3 regions of the Streptomyces sp. NPDC020917 genome follow, and region 2 is predicted to be linked to each of the others. Evidence: predicted binding sites of a transcription regulator. Region 2 holds the regulator's gene; each other region holds the start of a gene.

Region 1 (7,476 bases), on a different contig from region 2:
GGCGCGCAGCACCCGCTCGGCCCCGGTGACCAGCCACACCCGGTGCCCGGTGATGCTGTACACGACCCGCATGCCGGACCCGCAGTCGGCCGGCAGCCCGGCGTGCCCGCAGGCGCCGGCGGCGTCGGCGGCGTGCCCGGCCGCATAGGGGTTCGCGGGCGCCGTGTCCGCGGCCTGCGCGGTCAGCACGGTGACGCCGGCCAGGGCCGCGGTGACGATCCCGGCCACCACGGTGCCGGAGGCGAAGCGTGGCATGAGGGCTCCCTCGGGTCCGCGCCTGCTGCGGCGCCGGTGCGGGCATGGGGACGGGACGGTTTCCGGCCGGTCCTCCCGCTCTCCGCCGCGTTCGGCAGGGGACCTCGTGGACGTCCGATCGGCTCGGGTCTTCCCGACCGGCGCCCGGTGTGAACCGCTCTGTGAGGAGATGCACCCTTTCGTCGGGCATGGGGATCCCGCCCGCCACCCGTGCGGGCGCATCGCGCGCCGTACCCTGGGGGCGTGCTGCTGCTTGCCTTCGACACCGCCACACCCGCCGTCACCGCCGCCCTCCACGACGGGGAGCGGGTGCTCGCCGAGTCCACGGTGGTCGACGCGCGCAGGCACGGCGAACTCCTCGTCCCCGCCGTCGACCGCGTCATGTCCACCGCGGGCCGCGCGCTGACCGACCTGACCGGCGTCGTGGTCGGCGTCGGCCCGGGCCCGTACACCGGGCTGCGGGTCGGGCTGGTGACCGCCGCGGCGTTCGGCGACGCGCTCGGCGTGCCGGTGCACGGGGTGTGCACGCTCGACGGCCTGGCATGGGCGGCCGGCGAGGCGGGCCTGGAGGGCCCCTTCACCGTGGCCACCGACGCCCGGCGCAAGGAGGTCTACTGGGCGCGGTACGACCGCCCGGCGCAGCGGGCCACCGAGCCCGCCGTGGACCGCCCCGCCGACCTGCCCGCGGACGTCGTCTCGCTGCCGTCGGTCGGCGCCGGCGCGGAGCTCTACCCGCAGGTCTTCACCGACCACCGCCCGTCCCCGGCCCACCAGTCGGCCGGCGCGCTGGCCGCGGTCGCCGCGCACCGCCTGGCGACCGGCGAGCCGTTCGAGCCCGCGCTGCCGCTGTACCTGCGGCGGCCGGACGCGCAGGTGCCCGCGGGCTACAAGGCGGTACTGCCGACGTGACCGAAGCCGCCCTCCGGGACATGCGCTGGTGGGACCTGGACGCCGTGCTCGCGCTGGAACACGACCTGTTCCCCGAGGACGCCTGGTCCCGCGGCATGTTCTGGTCCGAACTCGCCGACGCCGGGCACCCGGCGGCGAGCCGCACCTACGTCGTCGCCGAGGACGGCGGCGGCCGGATCGTCGGGTACGCCGGGCTCGCCGCGGTGGCCGGCACCGGCGACGTGCAGACCATCGCCGCCGCCCGCGACCACTGGGGCACCGGCCTCGGCGCCCGGCTGCTGACCGCACTGCTGCGGGCCGCGACCGCGGCCGAGTGCCACGAGGTGCTGCTGGAGGTGCGGGTCGACAACGGCCGCGCGCAGCGCCTGTACGAGCGGTTCGGCTTCGCGCCGATCGGCTTCCGCAAGGGCTACTACCAGCCGGGCAACGTGGACGCGCTGGTCATGCGGCTCGCCGACCCGGCACAGAACACCGTTGAGGAAATCCATGGCTGACGAACCCCTTGTCCTCGGTATCGAGACCTCGTGCGACGAGACCGGTGTCGGCATCGTGCGCGGGCACACCCTGCTCGCCGACGCCATCGCCTCCAGCGTCGACGAGCACGCCCGCTACGGCGGGGTGGTCCCCGAGGTCGCCAGCCGCGCGCACCTGGAGGCGATGGTCCCCACCATCCAGCGCGCGCTGAAGCAGGCCGGCGTCTCCGCCCGCGACCTGGACGGCATCGCCGTCACCGCGGGCCCCGGGCTGGCCGGCGCGCTGCTCGTCGGGGTGTCGGCGGCCAAGGCGTACGCCTACGCGCTCGGCAAGCCGCTGTACGGCGTCAACCACCTGGCCTCGCACATCTGCGTCGACCAGCTGGAGCACGGCGCGCTGCCCGAACCGACGATGGCCCTGCTGGTCTCCGGCGGCCACTCCTCGCTGCTGCTGGCACCCGACATCACCAGCGACGTGCGGCCGCTCGGCGCCACCATCGACGACGCGGCGGGCGAGGCGTTCGACAAGGTCGCCCGGGTGCTCGGCCTGGGCTTCCCCGGCGGGCCGGTCATCGACCGGTACGCGCGCGAGGGCGACCCGGCGGCCATCGCCTTCCCCCGCGGCCTGAGCGGCGGGCGCGACCCGCTCTACGACTTCTCCTTCTCCGGCCTGAAGACCGCGGTCGCCCGCTGGGTCGAGGCGCGGCGCCGGGACGGCCAGGACGTACCGGTGGCCGACGTCGCCGCCTCCTTCCAGGAGGCCGTGGTGGACGTGCTCACCCGCAAGGCCGTCCGGGCCTGCCGCGACAACGGCGTCGACCACCTGATGATCGGCGGGGGAGTGGCCGCCAACTCCCGGCTGCGCGCGCTCGCCGAGCAGCGCTGCACCGACGCCGGCATCCGGCTGCGGGTGCCGCGGCCCGGACTGTGCACCGACAACGGTGCGATGGTCGCCGCGCTCGGCGCCGAGATGGTCGCCCGCGGCCGCGCCGCCTCCACGCTGGACCTGCCGGCCGACTCCTCGCTGCCCGTCACCGACGTCTCCGTGCCCGGGTACGCCCAGCACCCGGCGCCCGTGCCGGTCGGCACCGACCACGGCAACGGCAACGGGCACGGGCACGACCATGTGCACGAGGTGAGCAAGGACAACCTCTACGGATGACCGTCACGTTGATGTGGGAGGCCGCCGCCGCGGAGGGCCGCGGCGGCGAACTCCTCACCTGGGCAAGGGAACAGGCCGCCGCGCTGCCTGGTGAGCCGCGCCGCCGCGAGTTCCTCACCGCCCCCGGCGACCGGGTGCTCGTCCTCACCTGGTGGGACGCCCCCTACGCCGCGAAGCTGCCCGAACTGACCGATCCGCCAAGCGTGTTGGTCCGCCGCGAGGTGCACCGCTGGCGTTTCGTGTCCGTCTCGGTGGAACCCGGGGACGAAAACGCGCATCACCCGGGGTGAGTGCGCGGACGGATGACCGGTCTCATCCGCCCGCGCACTCGCTCCCGTCCAGCGCGGTCCGGCTTCGAGGTAGGCGCCCCTCCCATGCGTGTCAGTGCCCTGCGTGCACCCGTACAGCGGCTCACGTCCGTACTCCCGGCTCTTGCGGTGTGCGGCCTGCTGGCCGTCGTCACCGGATGTGCGGGGTCGTCGTCGCCCCGGCCGTCGTCCTCCCGCCCCTCGGGCTCCGCACCGGCCGGCGGGACCGCGGCGCCGGGCAACGGCGGCGACCCCCGCACGTCCGCCGCCGCGCGCGCCGCGGCGTTCCGCAAGTGGGGCGTCCCGGTGCTCGCGCCGCCGCCCGCGCCGCCGGCCGTCAAGCCGGTGGTGACCGGCGGGGCGCGGCTGCCGGTGGTCAGCCGGATACCGACCACCCGCAAGATCGTCTTCGTCACCTTCGACGACGGCGCCGAGAAGGACCCGAAGTTCGTGGCGATGATGCGGGACCTGCGGATCCCGTTCACGATGTTCCTGACCGACGCGATCATCCGCAGCGACTACGGCTACTTCAAGCCCCTGCAGGCGCTGGGCAACAGCATCGAGGACCACACCCTCACCCACCCCGACCTGCGCGCCCGGAACCTGGCGCAGCAGCGCACCGAGATCTGCGGGCAACAGGCCCGGCTCGCCCACGAGTACGGCGTCAGGCCCGGCCTGTTCCGGCCGCCGTACGGCGCCTACGACACCGCGACCCGCACCGCCGTGAAGTCCTGCGGCGGCCTGCGGGCGATCATCCTGTGGCGCGAGTCCATGCAGATCAAGAACGTCGCCTTCCAGGACCCCGGCAAGAGGTTCCAGCCCGGCGACATCGTCCTCGCCCACTTCCGCGGCCCCTCCGAACTCAAGGGGGAGACCATGACGGTGATGGTCCGGAACATGCTGCGCGAGATCGCCCGGCAGGGCTACACGGTGGCCCGGCTGGAGGACTACGTCTGACGCTGCGTCAGACCGCTTGCGCGGCGCTCACGTCGGCCGGCCGCCCGAGGAGCATCGAGGGCGCGCCGGCCACCCGGGTCAGGAACACGGTCGCCGCGTTCGGGCCCTGCGGCCTGACCCGGCGCCGCACCTCCTCCGGCTCGACGGCCGACCCGCGCTTCTTGACGGTGAGCGTGCCCACCTCCCGCTCGCGCAGCAGCGCCTTGAGCCGCTTGAGGTTGAACGGCAGCACGTCGGTGAGCGCGTACGCGGTCGCGTACGGCGTCGGGCGGGCGTCGTCGGCCGTCACGTAGGCGATGGTCGGGTCGATCAGGCCGCCGCCCAGCTGCTCGGCGACCGCCGCGACCAGGTGCGCGCGGATGACCGCGCCGTCCGGCTCGTACAGGAACCGGCCGGGCGCGCGCACCGGCGGCTCCGGCAGCAGCCCTTCGCCGGTCAGCGCGGCGCCGGACGGCAGCAGGGTCGCGGTGAACGCGCCCGGCGCGGTGCCGAACCACAGGGCCGCCTCCTTCACGTCGCCGCGGTCCGAGACCCACTCCGCCTCGGCGTCCGCCGGGACGGCCTCGTGCGGGATGCCGGGGGCGACCTTCACCGCCGCGACCGGCGCGGTGCGGGCGGCGGCCACCGCCCACGACAGCGGCGGGGAGTACGCCTCGGGGTCGAAGATCCGGCGGCCGGCGGCGCCCCCGCGGCGGGCCGGGTCGACGAACACCGCGTCGCACCCGGACGTGTCGACGTCGGCGACGTCGGCGCAGCGCACCTCGATGCGGTCGGCGAGGCCCAGCGCCTCGGCGTTGGCGCGGGCCACCGCGCAGGTCAGGGGGTCGCGGTCGACGGCCAGCACGTCGATGCCGGCGCGGGCCAGGGCGAGGGCGTCGCCGCCGATGCCGCCGCACAGGTCGGCGAGGCGGGTGGCACCGGCCGCCCGGAACCGGGCGGCGCGATGGGCGGCGACGGTGGCGCGGGTCGCCTGCTCGACGCCGTTCGGCGTGAAGTACATCCGGGACGCGTCGGCTGCGCCGAACTTGGCGGCGGCGCGCTGGCGCAGGCGGGCCTGCCCGAGCGCTGCGCTCACCAGGGGGGCGGGGTGGTCCCGGCGCAGCCGGGTCGCTGCGGCGAGCTCCTGTGCGGGGTCGTACTCCCTCAGCTCTGCGAGCAGCGCCTGGCCTTCCGGCTCCAGCAGCTCCGCAAACACCTCCACGTCCACTTCCCCATCCTCCCATCCCCACCCGTCCGACTCCGTCGCGGGCGCCCCCCGGCGGCGCAGCCCGAGCCCCGCAGGGGCGCGGGGTCCCCCAGAGCTGCGCCTGGGAGGTGCCCCCAGCGCCACCAACCACCCACCGGCTGTGCGACGGCAGCGCTGCCTTCCGGGGCAGGACCGGCCCCGCAGGGGCGCGAGGAACTGCGCGCTCAGCCCACCACCGGGCCGGTGGTCCGGGACGGACCGAACTGCCCCTTCGGGGCGGTGACGACCTGCGGCCCGCAGCCGGGCTGAGCGCGCAGTTCCCCGCGCCCCTGCGGGGTTGCCGCACACCGGGAGGTGGAGGCGGGGAGGCCGGGCCCAAATGGTTGCCCCGCACCGGGAGGTGGGCGCTGTCCGCGGAGGGCGGGAAGAGGAGGCGGTGCGACACCTGGAGCGCGCGCCTGGCACTCCGCTTGACCGAGTGCTAAGACCGTCCTAGTCTCGACCCTGGCACTCGGCCCCGCTGAGTGCCAGCACTCAGCGACGGGCAGGTCCGGCACCCGCGACGACGGGCCTACCAGGTCGCCGACCCTGACAGACACTCCCGTGAGCCCTTTGAAGGGGGAGGTCGGATCGTGACGACCGCCAGCACCAAGGTTGCCATCAAGCCGCTTGAGGACCGCATCGTGGTCCAGCCGCTCGATGCCGAGCAGACCACGGCCTCCGGCCTGGTCATCCCGGACACCGCCAAGGAGAAGCCCCAGGAGGGCGTCGTCCTGGCCGTCGGTCCGGGCCGCTTCGAGGACGGCAACCGCCTGCCGCTCGACGTCGCCGTCGGCGATGTCGTGCTCTACAGCAAGTACGGCGGCACCGAGGTGAAGTACAACGGCGAGGAGTACCTCGTCCTCTCGGCTCGCGACGTCCTCGCGATCGTCGAGAAGTAAGTCATCGGCGCCGAAGCGCAGCCGTGATCCCGCCCCGGGTTGTCCGTGTCCTTGAGGCCGGGCCCGGGGCGGTTTCCGTGACACACGACGACAAGACGAGGTAGTTCGCAGGCATGGCCAAGATTCTGAAGTTCGACGAGGACGCCCGTCGCGCCCTTGAGCGCGGCGTCAACAAGCTCGCCGACACCGTGAAGGTGACCATCGGCCCCAAGGGCCGCAATGTCGTCATCGACAAGAAGTTCGGCGCCCCGACCATCACCAACGACGGCGTGACCATCGCCCGCGAGGTGGAGATCGAGGACCCGTACGAGAACCTGGGCGCCCAGCTCGTCAAGGAGGTGGCGACCAAGACCAACGACATCGCGGGTGACGGCACCACCACCGCGACCGTGCTGGCGCAGGCGCTGGTCCGCGAGGGCCTGCGCAACGTCGCCGCCGGCGCCTCCCCGGCCGCCCTGAAGAAGGGCATCGACGCGGCGGTCAAGGCCGTCTCCGACGAGCTGCTGGCCTCCGCCCGCGCGATCGAGGGCAAGGAGGACATCGCCGCGGTCGCCGCGCTGTCCGCCCAGGACAAGCAGGTCGGCGAGCTGATCGCCGAGGCGATGGACAAGGTCGGCAAGGACGGCGTCATCACCGTCGAGGAGTCCAACACCTTCGGTCTGGAGCTGGACTTCACCGAGGGCATGGCCTTCGACAAGGGCTACCTGTCGCCCTACTTCGTCACCGACCAGGAGCGGATGGAGGCCGTCCTCGACGACCCGTACATCCTCATCCACCAGGGCAAGATCGGTTCGATCCAGGACATGCTGCCCCTGCTGGAGAAGATCATCCAGGCGGGTGGCTCCAAGCCGCTGCTGATCATCGCCGAGGACGTCGAGGGCGAGGCCCTGTCGACCCTGGTCGTCAACAAGATCCGCGGCACGTTCAACGCCGTCGCGGTCAAGGCGCCGGGCTTCGGTGACCGCCGCAAGGCCATGCTGGGCGACATCGCGACGCTGACCGGCGCCACGGTCATCGCCGAGGAGGTCGGCCTCAAGCTCGACCAGGCCGGTCTGGACCTGCTGGGCACCGCCCGCCGCGTGACCGTCACCAAGGACGACACCACGATCGTCGACGGTGCCGGCGACAAGTCCGAGATCGAGGGGCGCGTCGGCCAGATCAAGGCCGAGATCGCCACCACCGACTCCGACTGGGACCGCGAGAAGCTGCAGGAGCGGCTGGCCAAGCTGGCCGGCGGCGTCTGCGTCATCAAGGTCGGCGCGGCCACCGAGGTCGAGCTCAAGGA
Region 2 (7,476 bases):
GGACCGCCGGCTTCACCCGCGTCTCGTTCGGGATGCAGAGCGCCCGGCAGCACGTCCTGAAGGTGCTGGACCGCACGCACACCCCGGGCCGTCCCGAGGCGTGCGTGGCCGAGGCCCGCGCGGCCGGCTTCGACCACGTCAACCTGGACCTGATCTACGGGACGCCGGGGGAGTCCGACGAGGACTGGCTGGCCTCGCTGGACGCCGCGATCGCGGCCGGGCCCGACCACGTGTCGGCGTACGCGCTGATCGTGGAGGAGGGCACCCGGCTGGCCCGGCAGATCCGCCGCGGCGAGATCCCGATGACCGACGACGACGTGCACGCCGACCGCTACCTGCTGGCCGAGGAGCGGCTCGCCGCCGCCGGCTACTCCTGGTACGAGGTCTCCAACTGGGCCACCACCGAGGCGGGCCGCTGCCGCCACAACGAGCTGTACTGGACCGGCGCCGACTGGTGGGGCGCGGGGCCCGGGGCGCACAGCCACGTCGGCGGCGTGCGCTGGTGGAACGTCAAGCACCCGGGCGCCTACGCGCAGGCGCTCGCCGAGGGCCGCACGCCCGGCGCGGGGCGCGAGGTGCTGGGCGACGAGGACCGGCGGGTGGAGCGCATCCTGCTGGAGCTGCGGCTCTCCGAGGGCTGCCCGCTGGACCTGCTGGCCGAGCAGGGCGCCGCGGCCGCGGCCCGCGCGGTCGGCGACGGACTGCTCGAACCCGGCCCCTACGCCGAGGGCCGCGCCGTCCTCACCCTGCGCGGCCGCCTGCTGGCCGACGCCGTCGTCAGGGACCTGGTGGACTGACAGGCCGGCCAGGGGCTGCCGCACGGGGCCGGGCCAAGGTTTCACGCGCGCCCGGCAGCCGCCCCTGCGCCGCCCCGCCGGCCGGGGCTCAGGCCGGATCCGTCACGAAGTCGATGAGGTGCTCCACCGCCCCCAGCAGCTCCGGCTGGAGGTCCCGGTAGGAGGACACCGACGCCAGGATCCGCTGCCACGCCTCGCCGGTGGTCATCTGCCAGCCAAGGGCCCGGCACACCCCCGTCTTCCAGTCCTCGCCGCGCGGCACCCGCGGCCATTCCGGGATGCCGACGGAGGCGGGCTTGACCGCCCCCCACACGTCGATGAACGGGTGCCCGACGACGAGCACGTCCGGGCCGGTGACGGACGCGGCGATCCGCGACTCCTTCGAGCCCAGCACCAGGTGGTCGACGAGCACGCCGAGCCGCGCGCCGGGCGCGGGCGCGAACGCCGAGACGATCGCCGGCAGGTCGTCCACGCCCTCCAGGTACTCCACGACGACGCCCTCGACCCGCAGGTCGTGGCCCCACACCCGCTCCACCAGCTCCGCGTCGTGGCGGCCCTCGACGTAGATCCGGCCCGCGCGGGCCACCCGCGCCTTCGCGTCGGTCACCGCGATCGAACCGGACGCCGACAGCAGCGGGCCGCGCGGCCGGGGCGCGGCCTGGGGGCGCACCAGGGTGACGGTCCGGCCGTCGATCAGGAAGCCGCCCGGCGTCATCGGGAAGACCCGGTGCTTGCCGAACCGGTCCTCCAGGGTGACCGTGAGGCCCTCCGCGGTCTTCTCCACGCGGACCACCGCGCCGCAGAAGCCGGTGGCGGCCTCCTCGACGACCAGGTCCGCGTCCGCCGGGACCTCGGGCGGCGGCGCGGCCTTCTTCCACGGCGGCGTCAGATCGGGGTCGTAACTCCTGCTGCGCATGGGGGAGATCGTAGCCAGGCGTCAGCCGCCGGAGGCGAAGCGCTCGGCGAGGATGTCGCGCTGCGCCCGCACGAAGCGCGCGTCGACGACCGCGCCGTGGCCCGGCACGTAGCGGGCCGTCTCGCCGCCGAGGGCGAGCAGCGCGTCCAGGGTGGCCGCCCACTTTCCCGTGACGGCGTCGTCGCCGGCCTGCGGATCGCCGGACTCCTCGACGAGGTCGCCGCAGAACACCACCGCGGGATCGCTCGCGGTCGCCCCCGGCACGTGCACCACCAGGTCGTGGCCGGTGTGGCCGGGCCCCGGGTGCACCAGCCGCACCGGGCGGTCGCCGAGGTCCAGCGCCAGTTCGCCCAGCACCGGCCGGTCCGGGCGCACCAGCGACCGCACGGCCTCCGCCGTCTCGATCGGGTCGGCGCCGTACTCCGCCGCGGTCACCGGCATCCGCAGCTGCTCGCGGCGCAGGTACGCGTCCAGCGACTGCTCCCCGTACACCTGGGCGCCGGGGAACTCGGCGGTGCCCAGGACGTGGTCGAAATGGCCGTGGGTGAGGGCCACATGGGTGACCTCGCGGCCGGTCAGCGCCTCGACCTGCCCACGCAGCTCGGCGCCCTCGCGCAGGCTGGAGCCGGTGTCCACCAGCAGCACCCCGTCGGCGCCGACGACCAGGCCGATCGTCACGTCGAGAAAGGGCAGCCGGCGGCGCGCCACCCCGGGCGCGAGCTGCTCCCAGACCGAGCCCCCGGTGTCCGGCTCCTCCGCGTTCCGCTCAGAATCCACAGGGCGACGCTATCGCCGCGGGCCGCCGCCGCGCGCATCCGACAGGGCCCGTCGGCGGCCGGATCGACCGGCGCTCTTGCCGAGCCCTTGCCGCCTCGCCGTACACTGGCTGCGGGAAAGCTGGCACTCGAAACGGCGGAGTGCCAGGCAGGGCGGGTAGGGCCGTGACGGCTGGAGGTGCGCGATGCTGAGCGAACGCAGACTCGAAGTGCTGCGCGCCATCGTTCAGGACTACGTCGGCACCGAGGAACCGGTCGGTTCCAAGGCGCTCACCGAGCGCCACCGGCTCGGAGTCTCCCCGGCCACCGTCCGCAACGACATGGCGGTGCTGGAGGACGAGGGCTACATCGCCCAGCCCCACACCAGCGCGGGCCGGATCCCGACCGACAAGGGGTACCGGCTCTTCGTCGACAAGCTCGCCGGGGTCAAGCCGCTGTCGGGCGCGGAGCGCCGGGCGATCCAGAACTTCCTTGACGGCGCCGTCGACCTCGACGACGTGGTGGCCCGCACGGTGCGGCTGCTCGCGCAGCTCACCCGCCAGGTCGCCGTCGTGCAGTACCCGTCGCTGACCCGCTCGTCGGTGCGGCACGTGGAACTGCTGCCGCTGGCGCCGGCCCGGATCATGCTGGTGCTCATCACCGACACCGGCCGGGTCGAGCAGCGGCTGATCGACTGCCCGGCGCCGGTCGGCGAGACCGTCCTGGCGGACCTGCGGGCCCGGCTGAACAGCCGGGTCGTCGGGCGCCGCTTCACGGACGTGCCGCCGCTGGTGCAGGACCTGCCGGACAGCTTCGAGGCCGACGACCGGCCCGCGGTCGCCGGCGTGCTCGCCACCCTCCTCGAGACCCTCGTCGAGGAGAAGGAGGAGCGCATCATGCTCGGCGGGGCGGCCAACCTGACCCGCTTCAACCATGACTTCCCGCTGACGATCCGCCCGGTCCTCGAGGCGCTCGAGGAGCAGATGGTGCTCCTGAAGCTGCTCGGCGAGGCCAAGGACTCCACCATGACGGTCCGGATCGGGCATGAGAATTTTCACGAGGGCCTCAATTCCACCTCCGTGGTGGCGGTCGGCTACGGTTCGGGCGACGAGGCAGTCGCCAAACTCGGCGTGGTCGGACCGACCCGCATGGACTACCCCGGAACGATGGGAGCGGTACGCGCAGTGGCACGTTACGTCGGACAGATCCTGGCGGAGTCGTAAGTGGCCACGGACTACTACGCCGTACTCGGCGTTCGCCGCGACGCAGGACCGGACGAGATCAAGAAGGCGTTCCGGCGCCTCGCCCGCGAACTGCACCCGGACGTGAATCCGGACCCGAAGACGCAGGAGCGGTTCAAGGAGATCAACGCCGCCTACGAGGTGCTCTCGGACCCGCAGAAGAAGCAGGTCTACGACCTCGGCGGGGACCCGCTGTCCGCCGCGGGCGGCGGCGCGGGCGGCTTCGGCGCCGGCTTCGGCAACTTCAGCGACATCATGGACGCCTTCTTCGGGCAGTCCCAGCAGCGCGGGCCGCGGTCGCGGACCCGGCGCGGCCAGGACGCCATGATCCGGCTGGAGATCGAGCTGGACGAGGCCGCGTTCGGCACTACCAAGGACATCCAGGTCGACACCGCGGTCACCTGCGGCACCTGCAACGGCGAGGGGGCGGCGCCGGGCACCTCGGCGCAGACCTGCGACATGTGCCGCGGACGCGGCGAGGTGTCCCAGGTCACCCGGTCCTTCCTGGGCCAGGTCATGACGTCGCGGCCGTGCCCGCAGTGCCAGGGGTTCGGCACGGTCGTGCCGACGCCGTGCCCGGAGTGCGCCGGTGACGGCCGCGTGCGGTCGCGCCGCACGCTGACCGTGAAGATCCCCGCGGGCGTCGACAACGGCACCCGGATCCAGCTCGCCGGCGAGGGCGAGGTCGGCCCCGGCGGCGGCCCGGCCGGCGACCTCTACGTGGAGATCCGCGAGGTCCCGCACCCGGTGTTCCAGCGGCGCGGGGACGACCTGCACTGCACGGTGACGATCCCGATGACGGCGGCGGCGCTGGGCACCAAGTGCCCGCTGGAGACGCTCGACGGTCTCGAGGAGATCGACGTCAGGCCCGGCACCCAGTCCGGGCAGTCGATCCCGCTGCACCAGCGGGGCGTCACGCACCTGCGGGGCGGCGGCCGCGGCGACCTCGTCGTCCACGTCGAGGTGGTCACGCCCACCAAGCTCGATCCCGACCAGGAGGACCTGCTGCGGCGCCTCGCCAAGGCCCGCGGCGAGGAGCGGCCCACCGGCCAGTTCGCGCCCGGCCAGCAGGGGCTGTTCTCGCGCCTCAAGGACGCCTTCAACGGCCGCTAGCGCGGCCTCCTCCGTCTCCCGCACCCGGGAGTCCTGCCCCCGCCCGAGCGGGCCTCCCCGGCCCACCCGCCGGTGGTGGGCTGCGCGCGCCGTTCCTCGCGCCCCTGGCGGGGTGCACGCGGTGGACAAGGGCACCCATCAGGGGCGCGGGGAACTGCGCGACAAGCCACGGTGGGGGTGCGGGTGGTCACCGGGCGGGTGGGGCTGTTGCTGTCGTTTCCGGGCCACCGGCCGGTGGCGGGTTGCGCGCGCCGTTCCTCGCGCCCCTCAGGAGTGCCCCTGTTCATGGGGGTGCGGCCCGTGAGGGGCCGCCCGGTCCGCAGGGTGCGGATCGAGGGGGGCGGGGGCTCCCCGTGGGAGGGCCCTAGGGGGAGCCGTGGGAGCATGACGGCATGTCGGTGAGCGATCTCTCCTCCTTCTCGGCGTACCCGATCGTCCAGGCCCCGATGGCCGGGGGCGGGTCCAATCCGCGGCTGGCCGCGGCCGTGGGTGCGGCCGGCGGCCTCGGGTTCCTCGCGGCCGGGTACAAGACCTCGGAGGCGATGTACGAGGAGATCCGCCAGCTGCGCGATCTGACCTCGCAGCCCTTCGGCGTCAACCTGTTCATGCCGCAGCCCGCGACCGCGGACCGCTCGGCGGTGGCCGTGTACGCCGAGCAGCTGTCCGGCGAGGCCGCCTGGTACGACACGGCGCTGGGCGACCCGGACGTCGGCGGCGACGACGCCTACGACGCGAAGGTCGCGGTGCTCCTCGAGGACCCCGTGCCGATGGTGAGCTTCACCTTCGGCTGCCCGGACCGCGCGGTGCTGGACGCCTTCGCGAAGGCCGGCACGTACACGGTGGTCACCGTCACCTCGCCGGCCGAGGCGCTGGCCGCGGAGTGGGCCGGCGCCGACGCGCTGTGCGTGCAGGGCGTGGAGGCCGGCGGCCACCAGGGCACGCACCGCGACGACCCGCAGACGGACCACTCGGGCCTCGGCCTGCTCACCCTCGTCCCGCAGGTGCGCGAGGCCGTGCACCTGCCGCTGATCGCCGCGGGCGGCCTGATGCGCGGCAGCCAGATCGCCGCGGTGCTGGCCGCGGGCGCGGACGCGGCGGCGCTGGGCACCGCCTTCCTGATCACCCCGGAGTCCGGCGCCAGCCCCGTGCACAAGCGGGCGCTCACCGACCCGGTGTTCGCCCGCACCGAGCTGACCCGGGCCTTCTCCGGGCGGCCGGCCCGCGGCCTGGTCAACCGCTTCATGCGCGAGCACGGCGCGTACGCCCCGCCCGGCTACCCGCAGATCCACTTCCTGACGTCGCCGCTGCGCAAGGCCGCCGCCGCCGCGGGCGACGCGCAGGGCATGTCGCTGTGGGCGGGCCAAGGGCACCGCCTGGCACGGGAGTTGTCGGCCGGCGCGCTCGTCGAGACGCTCGCCGCCGAGCTCCAGGCCGCCGGGGAGGCGCGGGTATGACGGCCCCGGTCTTCCTCGTCGCACCCGCCGTGCTCGACGGCGCGCCCGCCCGGCTGACGCTGGACGGCCCGGAGGGGCGGCACGCGGTGTCGGTGCGGCGGCTGACGCCCGGCGAGGAGGTCGTGCTGACCGACGGCGAGGGCCGCGGCGCCTACGGCACGGTGGCCTCGGTGGAGGGCAAGGACGTCCTGCACGTCGACGTCGCCGAGCGGCGCACCGAGGCGCCGCCGGCCGCCCGGATCACGGTGGTGCAGGCCCTGCCCAAGGGCGACCGCGGCGAGCTGGCCGTGGAGACGATGACCGAGGCCGGGGTCGACGCGGTCGTGCCGTGGGCCGCGGCGCGCTGCGTGACCCAGTGGCGGGGGGAGCGCGGCGCCAAGTCGCTGGCCAAGTGGCGTTCCACGGCGCGGGAGGCGGCCAAGCAGTCCCGGCGGCTGCGCTTCCCCGAGGTGTCCGAGCCGATGACGACCCGCCAGGTGGCCGAGCTGCTCGGCGGCGCGGACTTCGCCGGGGTGCTGCACGAGGAGGGCGCGGCGCCGCTGGCCGCCGCCCCGCTGCCGGCCGCGGGCTCGCTCGTGCTCGTCGTCGGCCCCGAGGGCGGCGTCTCGCCCGAGGAGATCGCCCTGTTCGGGGCGGCCGGCGCGCCGCCGTACCGGCTGGGCCCGACGGTGCTGCGCACGTCCACCGCGGGCGTGGCGGCGACGGCGCTGCTGCTCACCCGCACCGGCCGCTGGTCGTGAGCGCCGGGCAGGCCGGACCGCACGAGCACCCCGGGCCCGGCGGCCTGCCGGGGCGCAACGTCGCGCCCGGCTCGATAACGCTGCTGGTCGCCTCGGTGATCGTGCACGACGCGGCGCGCGACCGGATCGTGCTGCTGCGGCGCGGACCCGGCAGCAGCTTCGGCACCGGCCTGTGGGACCTGCCGACCGGCAAGTGCGAGCCGGGAGAGCCGGTGACGGCCACCGCGGTCCGTGAACTGCGCGAGGAGACGGGGCTGGTGGTCGCCCCCGAGGCGCTGACCCTGGTCCACGTCCTGCACGCCGGAGCCGGCACGGGCACGCCGAACGGTTACCTCACCGTGGTGTTCGCGGCCGGCGCGTGGACGGGCGAGCCGGAGAACCGCGAGCCGGCCAAGCACGACCACGTCGGCTGGGCGCAACTCGACTCCCTGCCCGAGGAGTTCGTGCCGAGCACGGAACG
Region 3 (7,476 bases), on a different contig from region 2:
CCGCGACGTGGTCTTGACGGTGGCCACTGCCTGAAAATACCTTTCACAAGGTGACCTATAGCGTGAAGGAAACTTTCTCCCCGAGCGTCCGCGCCCTCCGCGGCGTGCCCGGCGCGCCCGCACTGCCTGTCGCGCCCCCCGATCCGGGGGCCCTCGCCGCCAAGGTCCGCACCCTCGCCCCCTCGATGACCCGCTCGATGCAGCGTGTCGCCGAGGCCGTCGCGGGCGACCCGGCCGGCTGTTCCCACCTCACCGTCACCGCCCTCGCGGTGCGCACCGGCACCAGCGAGGCCACGGTGGTGCGCACCGCCCGGCTGCTGGGCTACCCCGGGTACCGCGACCTGCGGCTTGCGCTGGCGGCGCTCGCCGCCCAGCAGGCCACCGGCGCGCCGCCCGCCGTCACCGCCGACATCGCCGTCGACGACCCGCTCGGCGACGTCGTCACCAAGCTCGCCCTGGAGGAGCAGCAGACCCTCGCCGACACCGCGGCGCAGCTGGACACCGCGCAACTGGAGGCGGCGGTCAACGCGCTGGCCGCGGCCCGACGGATCGACATCTACGGGATCGCCGCGTCCGGGCTGGTCGCCCAGGACCTGGCGCAGAAGCTGCTGCGGATCGGGATGATCGCGCACGCCCACGCCGACCCGCACCTGGCCGTCACCAACGCCGTCCAACTGCGGCCCGGCGACGTGGCGTTGGCCATCACGCACTCCGGCGGCACGCATGACGTCATCGAGCCGCTGCGCGCCGCGTTCGACCGCGGGGCGACCACCATCGCCATCTCCGGCCGCGCCGACGGCCCGGTGACGCAGTACGCCGATCTGGTGCTCACCACCTCCAGCTCGCGCGAGAGCGAGCTGCGGCCGGCCGCCATGTCCAGCAGGACGAGCCAACTGCTGGTCGTGGACTGCCTGTTCATAGGTGTCGCGCAGCGCACGTACGAGGACGCGGCGCCCGCCCTGTCCGCGTCGTACGAGGCGCTGGCGCACCGGCACAGCCCGCGCGCCCACCGCGCCTGACCGCCGCAGGCGGCGCTGCTCGCGACCGCCGTCCCCCCACCGCACCTCACTCCATGCGAGAAGGATGAACGAGCCGCATATGACCCACCAGTACACCGAGTTGCGCCGCGAGTTGGAGACGCTGACCACCGAGGCGTTCCGGCCCGAACTCGCCGAGATCGACCGCATGCCGACGCTGGAGATCGCCCGGATCATGAACGGTGAGGACGCCACCGTTCCGGCCGCCGTGGCGGGGCAGCTGCCCGCGATCGCCGCGGCGATCGACGGGGTCGCGGAGCGGATGGCGCGCGGCGGCCGCCTGGTCTACGCCGGTGCGGGCACCGCGGGGCGGCTCGGGGTGCTCGACGCCAGCGAGTGCCCGCCGACCTTCAACACCACGCCCGGGCGGGAGGTCGTGGGACTGATCGCCGGCGGCCCGGACGCGATGGTCACCTCGATCGAGGGCGCCGAGGACAGCCGGGAGCTGGCCGCGGCCGACCTGTCCGCGCTGCGGCTGACCGAGGCGGACGCCGTGGTGGGCATCTCCGCGTCGGGCCGCACCCCGTACGCGGTGGGCGCGGTGGAGTACGCGCGGACGGTCGGGGCGCTCACCGTCGGGCTGTCGTGCAACGCCGGCTCGCAGCTGGCCGCCGCCGCCGACCACGGGATCGAGGTGGTGGTCGGGCCCGAGCTGGTGTCCGGGTCGACCCGGCTGAAGTCCGGGACGGCGCAGAAGCTCGTGCTCAACATGCTGTCGACAATCACGATGATCCGGCTCGGCAAGACCTACGGGAACCTGATGGTGGACGTGCGGGCGTCCAACGAGAAGCTGAGGGCGCGGTCGCGCCGGATCGTGGCCCTGGCCACCGGGGCCGGCGACGCCGCCATCGAGGCGGCGCTCACCGCCACCGACGGCGAGGTCAAGCCGGCGATTCTGACGCTGCTGGCGCAGGTCGACGCTTCCACCGCTGCGCGGTTGCTCGCTGATTCGAAGGGGCACCTTCGGACGGCCATCGACGCGGCCGCCCACCCCCACTAGGCCCTTCCCCGGGCAGGGTCCACCCCTCACCCCCTCAACCTCCACCCCTCCGCGGGCGGCGCTCTGCCCTCCGCGGGCGGCGTTCACCCGTGAACGGGCTGGCCTTCCCCCTCCGCGGGCGGCGCATTGCCCTCCGGCGGAGGGGGTTCAGCCCTCAGCCGGCGAAGGGCAACCGTCAGGGGCGCGGGGAACTGCGCGAGCAACCGGCCACCGGCCGGTGGTCCGGGACGGACTGAACTGCCCCTTCGGGGCGGTTGGCGGAGTGCGGCGCCGCACTGGCTGGGCGCGCTGGGGGCACCTCCCAGGCGCAGCTCTGGGGGACCCCGCGCCCCTTCGGGGGACGACCCGCCGTCGTCAGGGCGCGCCACCGTCGTGGCTGAGGACGAAGTTCCCCGCGCCCCTGCGGGGCACCGCCTGCCCGGCGGAGGAGCGTCGCCGTCGCACGGCCGGTGCGTGGCTGAGGGCGCGCAGGAAGGCGCCCCCCTCCCGGGTGGGAGGAGGGCGCCGTGGAGAGCTTCCTGTCCGGAGGACTAGAAGTCCATGTCCCCGCCGGGCATGCCACCCGGAGCAGCCGGCGCGGCCTTCTCCGGCTTGTCGGCGATGACGGCCTCGGTGGTGAGGAACAGCGCGGCGATCGACGCCGCGTTCTGCAGGGCGGAGCGGGTGACCTTGGCCGGGTCGATGATGCCCTCGGCCACCAGGTCCACGTACTCGCCGGTCGCGGCGTTCAGGCCGTGACCCGGGGTCAGGTTGCGGACCTTCTCCACCACGACGCCGCCCTCGAGGCCGGCGTTGACGGCGATCTGCTTCAGCGGGGCCTCCAGGGCGAGCTTGACGGCCGACGCACCGGTCGCCTCGTCACCCTCGAGCTCCAGCTTCTCGAAGACCGCGGACGCCTGCAGCAGGGCCACGCCGCCACCGGCGACGATGCCCTCCTCCACGGCGGCCTTGGCGTTGCGCACCGCGTCCTCGATGCGGTGCTTGCGCTCCTTGAGCTCGACCTCGGTGGCCGCGCCGGCCTTGATGACGGCCACGCCGCCGGCCAGCTTGGCGAGGCGCTCCTGGAGCTTCTCGCGGTCGTAGTCGGAGTCGCTGTTCTCGATCTCCGCACGGATCTGGTTGACCCGGCCGTTGACCTGGTCGGTGTCACCGGCACCGTCGACGATGGTGGTCTCGTCCTTGGTGATGACCACCTTGCGGGCGCGGCCGAGCAGGTCCAGGCCCGCGTTCTCCAGCTTCAGGCCGACCTCCTCGGAGATGACCGTGCCGCCGGTGAGGATCGCGATGTCGCCCAGCATCGCCTTGCGGCGGTCGCCGAAGCCCGGGGCCTTGACGGCGACGGACTTGAAGGTGCCGCGGATCTTGTTGACGACCAGGGTCGACAGGGCCTCGCCCTCGACGTCCTCGGCGATGATCAGCAGCGGCTTGCCGGACTGCATGACCTTCTCCAGCAGCGGGAGCAGGTCCTTCACCGCGGAGACCTTGGAGTTGACGATCAGGATGTAGGGGTCGTCGAGCGACGCCTCCATCCGCTCCAGGTCGGTGGCGAAGTAGGCGGAGATGAAGCCCTTGTCGAAGCGCATGCCCTCGGTGAGCTCGAGTTCGAGCCCGAAGGTCTGCGACTCCTCGACGGTGATGACGCCTTCCTTGCCGACCTTGTCCATGGCCTCGGCGATCAGCTCGCCGATCTGGGTGTCGGCGGCGGAGATGGACGCGGTGGAGGCGATCTGCTCCTTGGTCTCCACGTCCTTGGCCTGCTCCAGCAGGGCGGCGGAGACGGCCTCGACGGCCTTCTCGATGCCGCGCTTGAGGGCCATCGGGTTGGCGCCCGCGGCGACGTTGCGCAGGCCCTCCTTGACCAGGGCCTGGGCCAGGACGGTCGCGGTCGTCGTGCCGTCACCGGCGACGTCGTCGGTCTTCTTCGCGACTTCCTTGACCAGCTCGGCGCCGATCTTCTCGTACGGGTCCTCGAGCTCGATCTCCTTGGCGATGGAGACGCCGTCGTTGGTGATCGTGGGGGCGCCCCACTTCTTCTCGAGGACGACGTTCCGGCCCTTGGGGCCGAGGGTGACCTTGACGGCGTCGGCGAGCTGGTTCATCCCGCGCTCGAGACCGCGCCGCGCCTCCTCGTCGAACGCGATGATCTTGGCCATGTGAAGGGGTCCTCCCGGACAGGGGGTGAGTTGCGCTCGGGACCGCGTGGCGCCCGCGACGGACGGCCGGTCGGCCGCCGGTTCCGTCCCGGCGTCCGGCCGGGCCTCACCGACCCGGTCCTGCTGTCACTCTCACTCGTAGAGTGCTAACGCCAATGATTAGCACTCACCCCTACCGAGTGCAAGCGAGTCCGGCCCACGGCGGCCCAACTCGCACCTCGCGCGGGGGCGGCGCCGGAGCGCACGAAAGGCCCGTCTCCCTGACGGGAGCGGGCCCTCCGGCGTGCGAGCGTCGCGTCGATGGCCGAACGCGCCGGGATGTTCAGCCTGCCAGCCGGACCATGTCCGCCTGCGGCCCCTTCTGACCCTGCGAGATCTCGAACTCGACCCGCTGGCCTTCCTCGAGGGTGCGGTAGCCGTCCATCTGAATCGCGCTGTAGTGGACGAACACATCCGCACCACCGTCGACCGCGATGAAGCCGTAGCCCTTCTCCGCGTTGAACCACTTGACGGTGCCCTGAGCCATTCCTAACTCCCCTATTGCTGGCCCTATCGCGGCCCCGCACTCCGCGGGCCCGGGTCAGACCTCACCTCCCGTAGCACCCCTTACCGCTCGACGGGTGGGGGCCCTGGGGGGCGTGCGCCGGAACGCGTCGACCGCGGCTGAATGTATCTGCACGGATGCCCACTGCAACAGGTCAATTGGACGAGAATTCTTGGCGCGACCCATCGGAAATGCCCTGAGAAAAGCCCATATGACGGGGCATCTCGGACGGGACAAACCCGGATGCTCGGCGCGATTCGCTCGCGAATTTGGCGATAAATCGCCGCAGCGACCTGAGAGGGGCTCACTTGCCCCTGGCAACAGTACCGGTGGCCCGTCGGCGCCCCGGCAGCAGCGTGCCCCGTCCACCCTCAGGGGTGAACGGGGCACAATGCGACAGAACCGCGCGGTCATGTGGCGGATCTCCGCAACGGAGGTTTCAACGGCGTTCAGCCGCCCGCGACCGCCGGAATGATCGACACACTGGCGCCGTCCGGCACCGCGGTGGCCAGTCCCTCGGAAAAGCGCACATCGTCGTCGTTCACATAAACGTTCACGAAACGACGGAGTTTTCCGGTGTCGTCGAGAACTCGCGCCGAAATGCCGGCGTGATTCTTCTCCAGCGACTCGATGACCTCGGCGAGCGTCGCGCCCTCGGCCGGCACCTCGGCCTGGCCGCCGGTGTAGGTACGGAGGATCGTGGGGATGCGGACGGAAGCACTCATGCGAGGCCAGCCTCTCGGAACGCGGCAAGGGTGGGTCGGATGGTCGCGGTCGGCCGGGCGGAGGCCTCCACCGCGTTGAGGGTCTTCAGGCCGTCGCCGGTGTTGAGTACGACGGTCTCGGAGGAGGGGTCGAGCTGGCCGGTCTCGACCAGCTTGCGCAGCACGCCGACGGTCACGCCGCCCGCGGTCTCGGCGAACACGCCCTCGGTGCGGGCGAGCAGCGTGATGGCGTCGACGATCTGATCGTCGTTCACGTCCTCCACCGCGCCGCCGGTGCGGCGGGCGATGTCCAGGACGTACGGGCCGTCGGCCGGGTTGCCGATCGCCAGCGACTTGGCGATGGTGTCCGGCTTGACCGGGCGGACCACGTCCTGGCCGGCCTTGAACGCCGCGGACACCGGCGAGCAGCCCTCGGCCTGGGCGCCGAAGATCTTGTAGGGCTTGTCCTCGACCAGGCCGAGCTTGATCAGCTCCTGCAGACCCTTGTCGATCTTGGTGAGCTGGGAGCCGGAGGCGATCGGGATGACCAGGTTGTCCGGCAGCCGCCAGCCGAGCTGCTCGGCGATCTCGTAGGCCAGGGTCTTGGAGCCCTCGCCGTAGTACGGCCGCAGGTTGACGTTGACGAAGCCCCAGCCCTCGCCGACCGGGTCGCCGATCAGCTCCGAGCAGAAGCGGTTCACGTCGTCGTAGCTGCCCTCGATGGCGACCAGGTCGCCGCCGTAGACCGCGGCCATGACGACCTTGGCGGACTCCAGGTCGTGCGGGATGAAGACGCAGGAGCGGAAGCCCGCGCGGGCCGCCGCCGCGCCCACCGCGCCGGCCAGGTTGCCGGTGGAGGAGCAGGACAGGGTGGTCAGACCGAAGGTGCGGGCGGCCTCCAGGGCGATGGCGACGACCCTGTCCTTGAAGGAGTGGGTCGGGTTGCCGGAGTCGTCCTTGATGTGCAGCCCGCCGGTGATGCCCAGCTCGCGGGCGAGGTTGTCGGCCTTGACGAGCTTGGTCCAGCCCGGGTGCAGGTTCCGCTTGGTGGCCACGTCGGCGGGGACGGGCAGCAGCGGGGCGTAGCGCCAGATGCTGGCCGGGCCGGCCTCGATCTGCCGGCGCAGCGCCTCGGGGTCGCCGACCGGAAGGTCGTAGGCGACCTCGAGCGGGCCGAAGCACTCCTGGCACGCGAAGATCGGGCTGAGCGCGAAGCGGGTGCCACACTCGCGACAGGACAGGGCCGCGGCGGGTCCGAACGCGTCGCCGAACGGGGAGTCGGTCGCGGTGCTGCGGTCGGTGTGATCGGCGGTGTGCACAGCCATGATGGCGAGGCCCTTTCTCCTCATCTTCCTCACGCCGCAGGTCGCGTCATGAGACGGAATTGGCACCTTCCCCACCGTGGTGACCTCGCGGTCGGCGGGAGGGTTGCCGGGGCTTCAACGGGCCGTTCCCTCTGCCCCTCTGGATGAGCGGTATGCAGTTGTGGGACGTATGCCTTCGCGGCGTCCCGGCGCGCCGACCCCGGCATGCGGGCGTCGTACGCGTTGTTCAAGACTGTAACCGACGACTCCGGCAGCTGAGAGGGTCGTCCGTACCGCGAGATGGATCACACCGGGGAGTGGCGCACGTGCTCGACGAGGTGGAGCGCTGGCTGGAGCGGCGATCGTGGTCGGCGGCCGAGCGGCCGCTGGACGTGCTGCTCGCGGCCAAGCGCGAGGCCGGCGCGCAGGGCACGGTGAGCGTGGTGCTCCCGGCGCTGAACGAGGAGGAGACGGTCGGCGACATCGTCGCGACGGTGCGCCGCGAGCTGATGTCGTCGCAGGTCCCGCTGGTCGACGAGCTGGTCGTGGTGGACTCCGCGTCCACCGACCGCACGGCGCGGATCGCCGAGCGGGCGGGCGCGCGGGTGGTGCAGCGGGACGCGATCCTGCCGCGGCTGCCGGCGCTGCCCGGCAAGGGCGAGGTGCTGTGGCGCTCGCTGCTGGCCACCAGCGGGCAGATCGTCTGCTTCGTGGACGCCGACCTGCGGCAGTTC

The links. The regulator HrcA, encoded in region 2, represses chaperone genes, less so after heat shock. The targets are predictions, from matches to a motif close to TTNGCACTCNGNNNNNCNGAGTGCNAA.
Region 1: the regulator HrcA is predicted to act here: its motif matches at 5,709-5,735, upstream of groES (co-chaperone GroES).
Region 3: the regulator HrcA is predicted to act here: its motif matches at 4,350-4,376, upstream of groL (chaperonin GroEL).

The regions. Positions count from the first base shown of each region.
Region 1 covers NZ_JBIRRR010000029.1:22,157-29,632, forward strand. The annotation lists gene ACH4TG_RS38050 (hypothetical protein) at 1-255, opposite strand, end outside; gene tsaB (tRNA (adenosine(37)-N6)-threonylcarbamoyltransferase complex dimerization subunit type 1 TsaB) at 499-1,164, shown strand; gene rimI (ribosomal protein S18-alanine N-acetyltransferase) at 1,185-1,658, shown strand; gene tsaD (tRNA (adenosine(37)-N6)-threonylcarbamoyltransferase complex transferase subunit TsaD) at 1,651-2,799, shown strand; gene ACH4TG_RS38070 (hypothetical protein) at 2,796-3,089, shown strand; gene ACH4TG_RS38075 (polysaccharide deacetylase family protein) at 3,174-4,064, shown strand; gene ACH4TG_RS38080 (SAM-dependent methyltransferase) at 4,072-5,271, opposite strand; gene groES (co-chaperone GroES) at 5,883-6,191, shown strand; gene groL (chaperonin GroEL) at 6,305-7,476, shown strand, end outside.
Region 2 covers NZ_JBIRRR010000001.1:189,594-197,069, forward strand. The annotation lists gene hemW (radical SAM family heme chaperone HemW) at 1-797, shown strand, start outside; gene ACH4TG_RS00760 (DUF3097 domain-containing protein) at 886-1,713, opposite strand; gene ACH4TG_RS00765 (MBL fold metallo-hydrolase) at 1,735-2,490, opposite strand; gene hrcA (heat-inducible transcriptional repressor HrcA) at 2,675-3,691, shown strand; gene dnaJ (molecular chaperone DnaJ) at 3,692-4,822, shown strand; gene ACH4TG_RS00780 (nitronate monooxygenase) at 5,215-6,276, shown strand; gene ACH4TG_RS00785 (16S rRNA (uracil(1498)-N(3))-methyltransferase) at 6,273-7,016, shown strand; gene ACH4TG_RS00790 (NUDIX domain-containing protein) at 7,013-7,476, shown strand, end outside.
Region 3 covers NZ_JBIRRR010000008.1:15,001-22,476, reverse strand. The annotation lists gene ACH4TG_RS18960 (MurR/RpiR family transcriptional regulator) at 51-1,019, shown strand; gene murQ (N-acetylmuramic acid 6-phosphate etherase) at 1,084-2,037, shown strand; gene groL (chaperonin GroEL) at 2,568-4,190, opposite strand; gene ACH4TG_RS18945 (cold-shock protein) at 4,513-4,716, opposite strand; gene ACH4TG_RS18940 (MoaD/ThiS family protein) at 5,184-5,459, opposite strand; gene thrC (threonine synthase) at 5,456-6,787, opposite strand; SAM riboswitch class I at 6,781-6,913, opposite strand; gene ACH4TG_RS18930 (glucosyl-3-phosphoglycerate synthase) at 7,069-7,476, shown strand, end outside.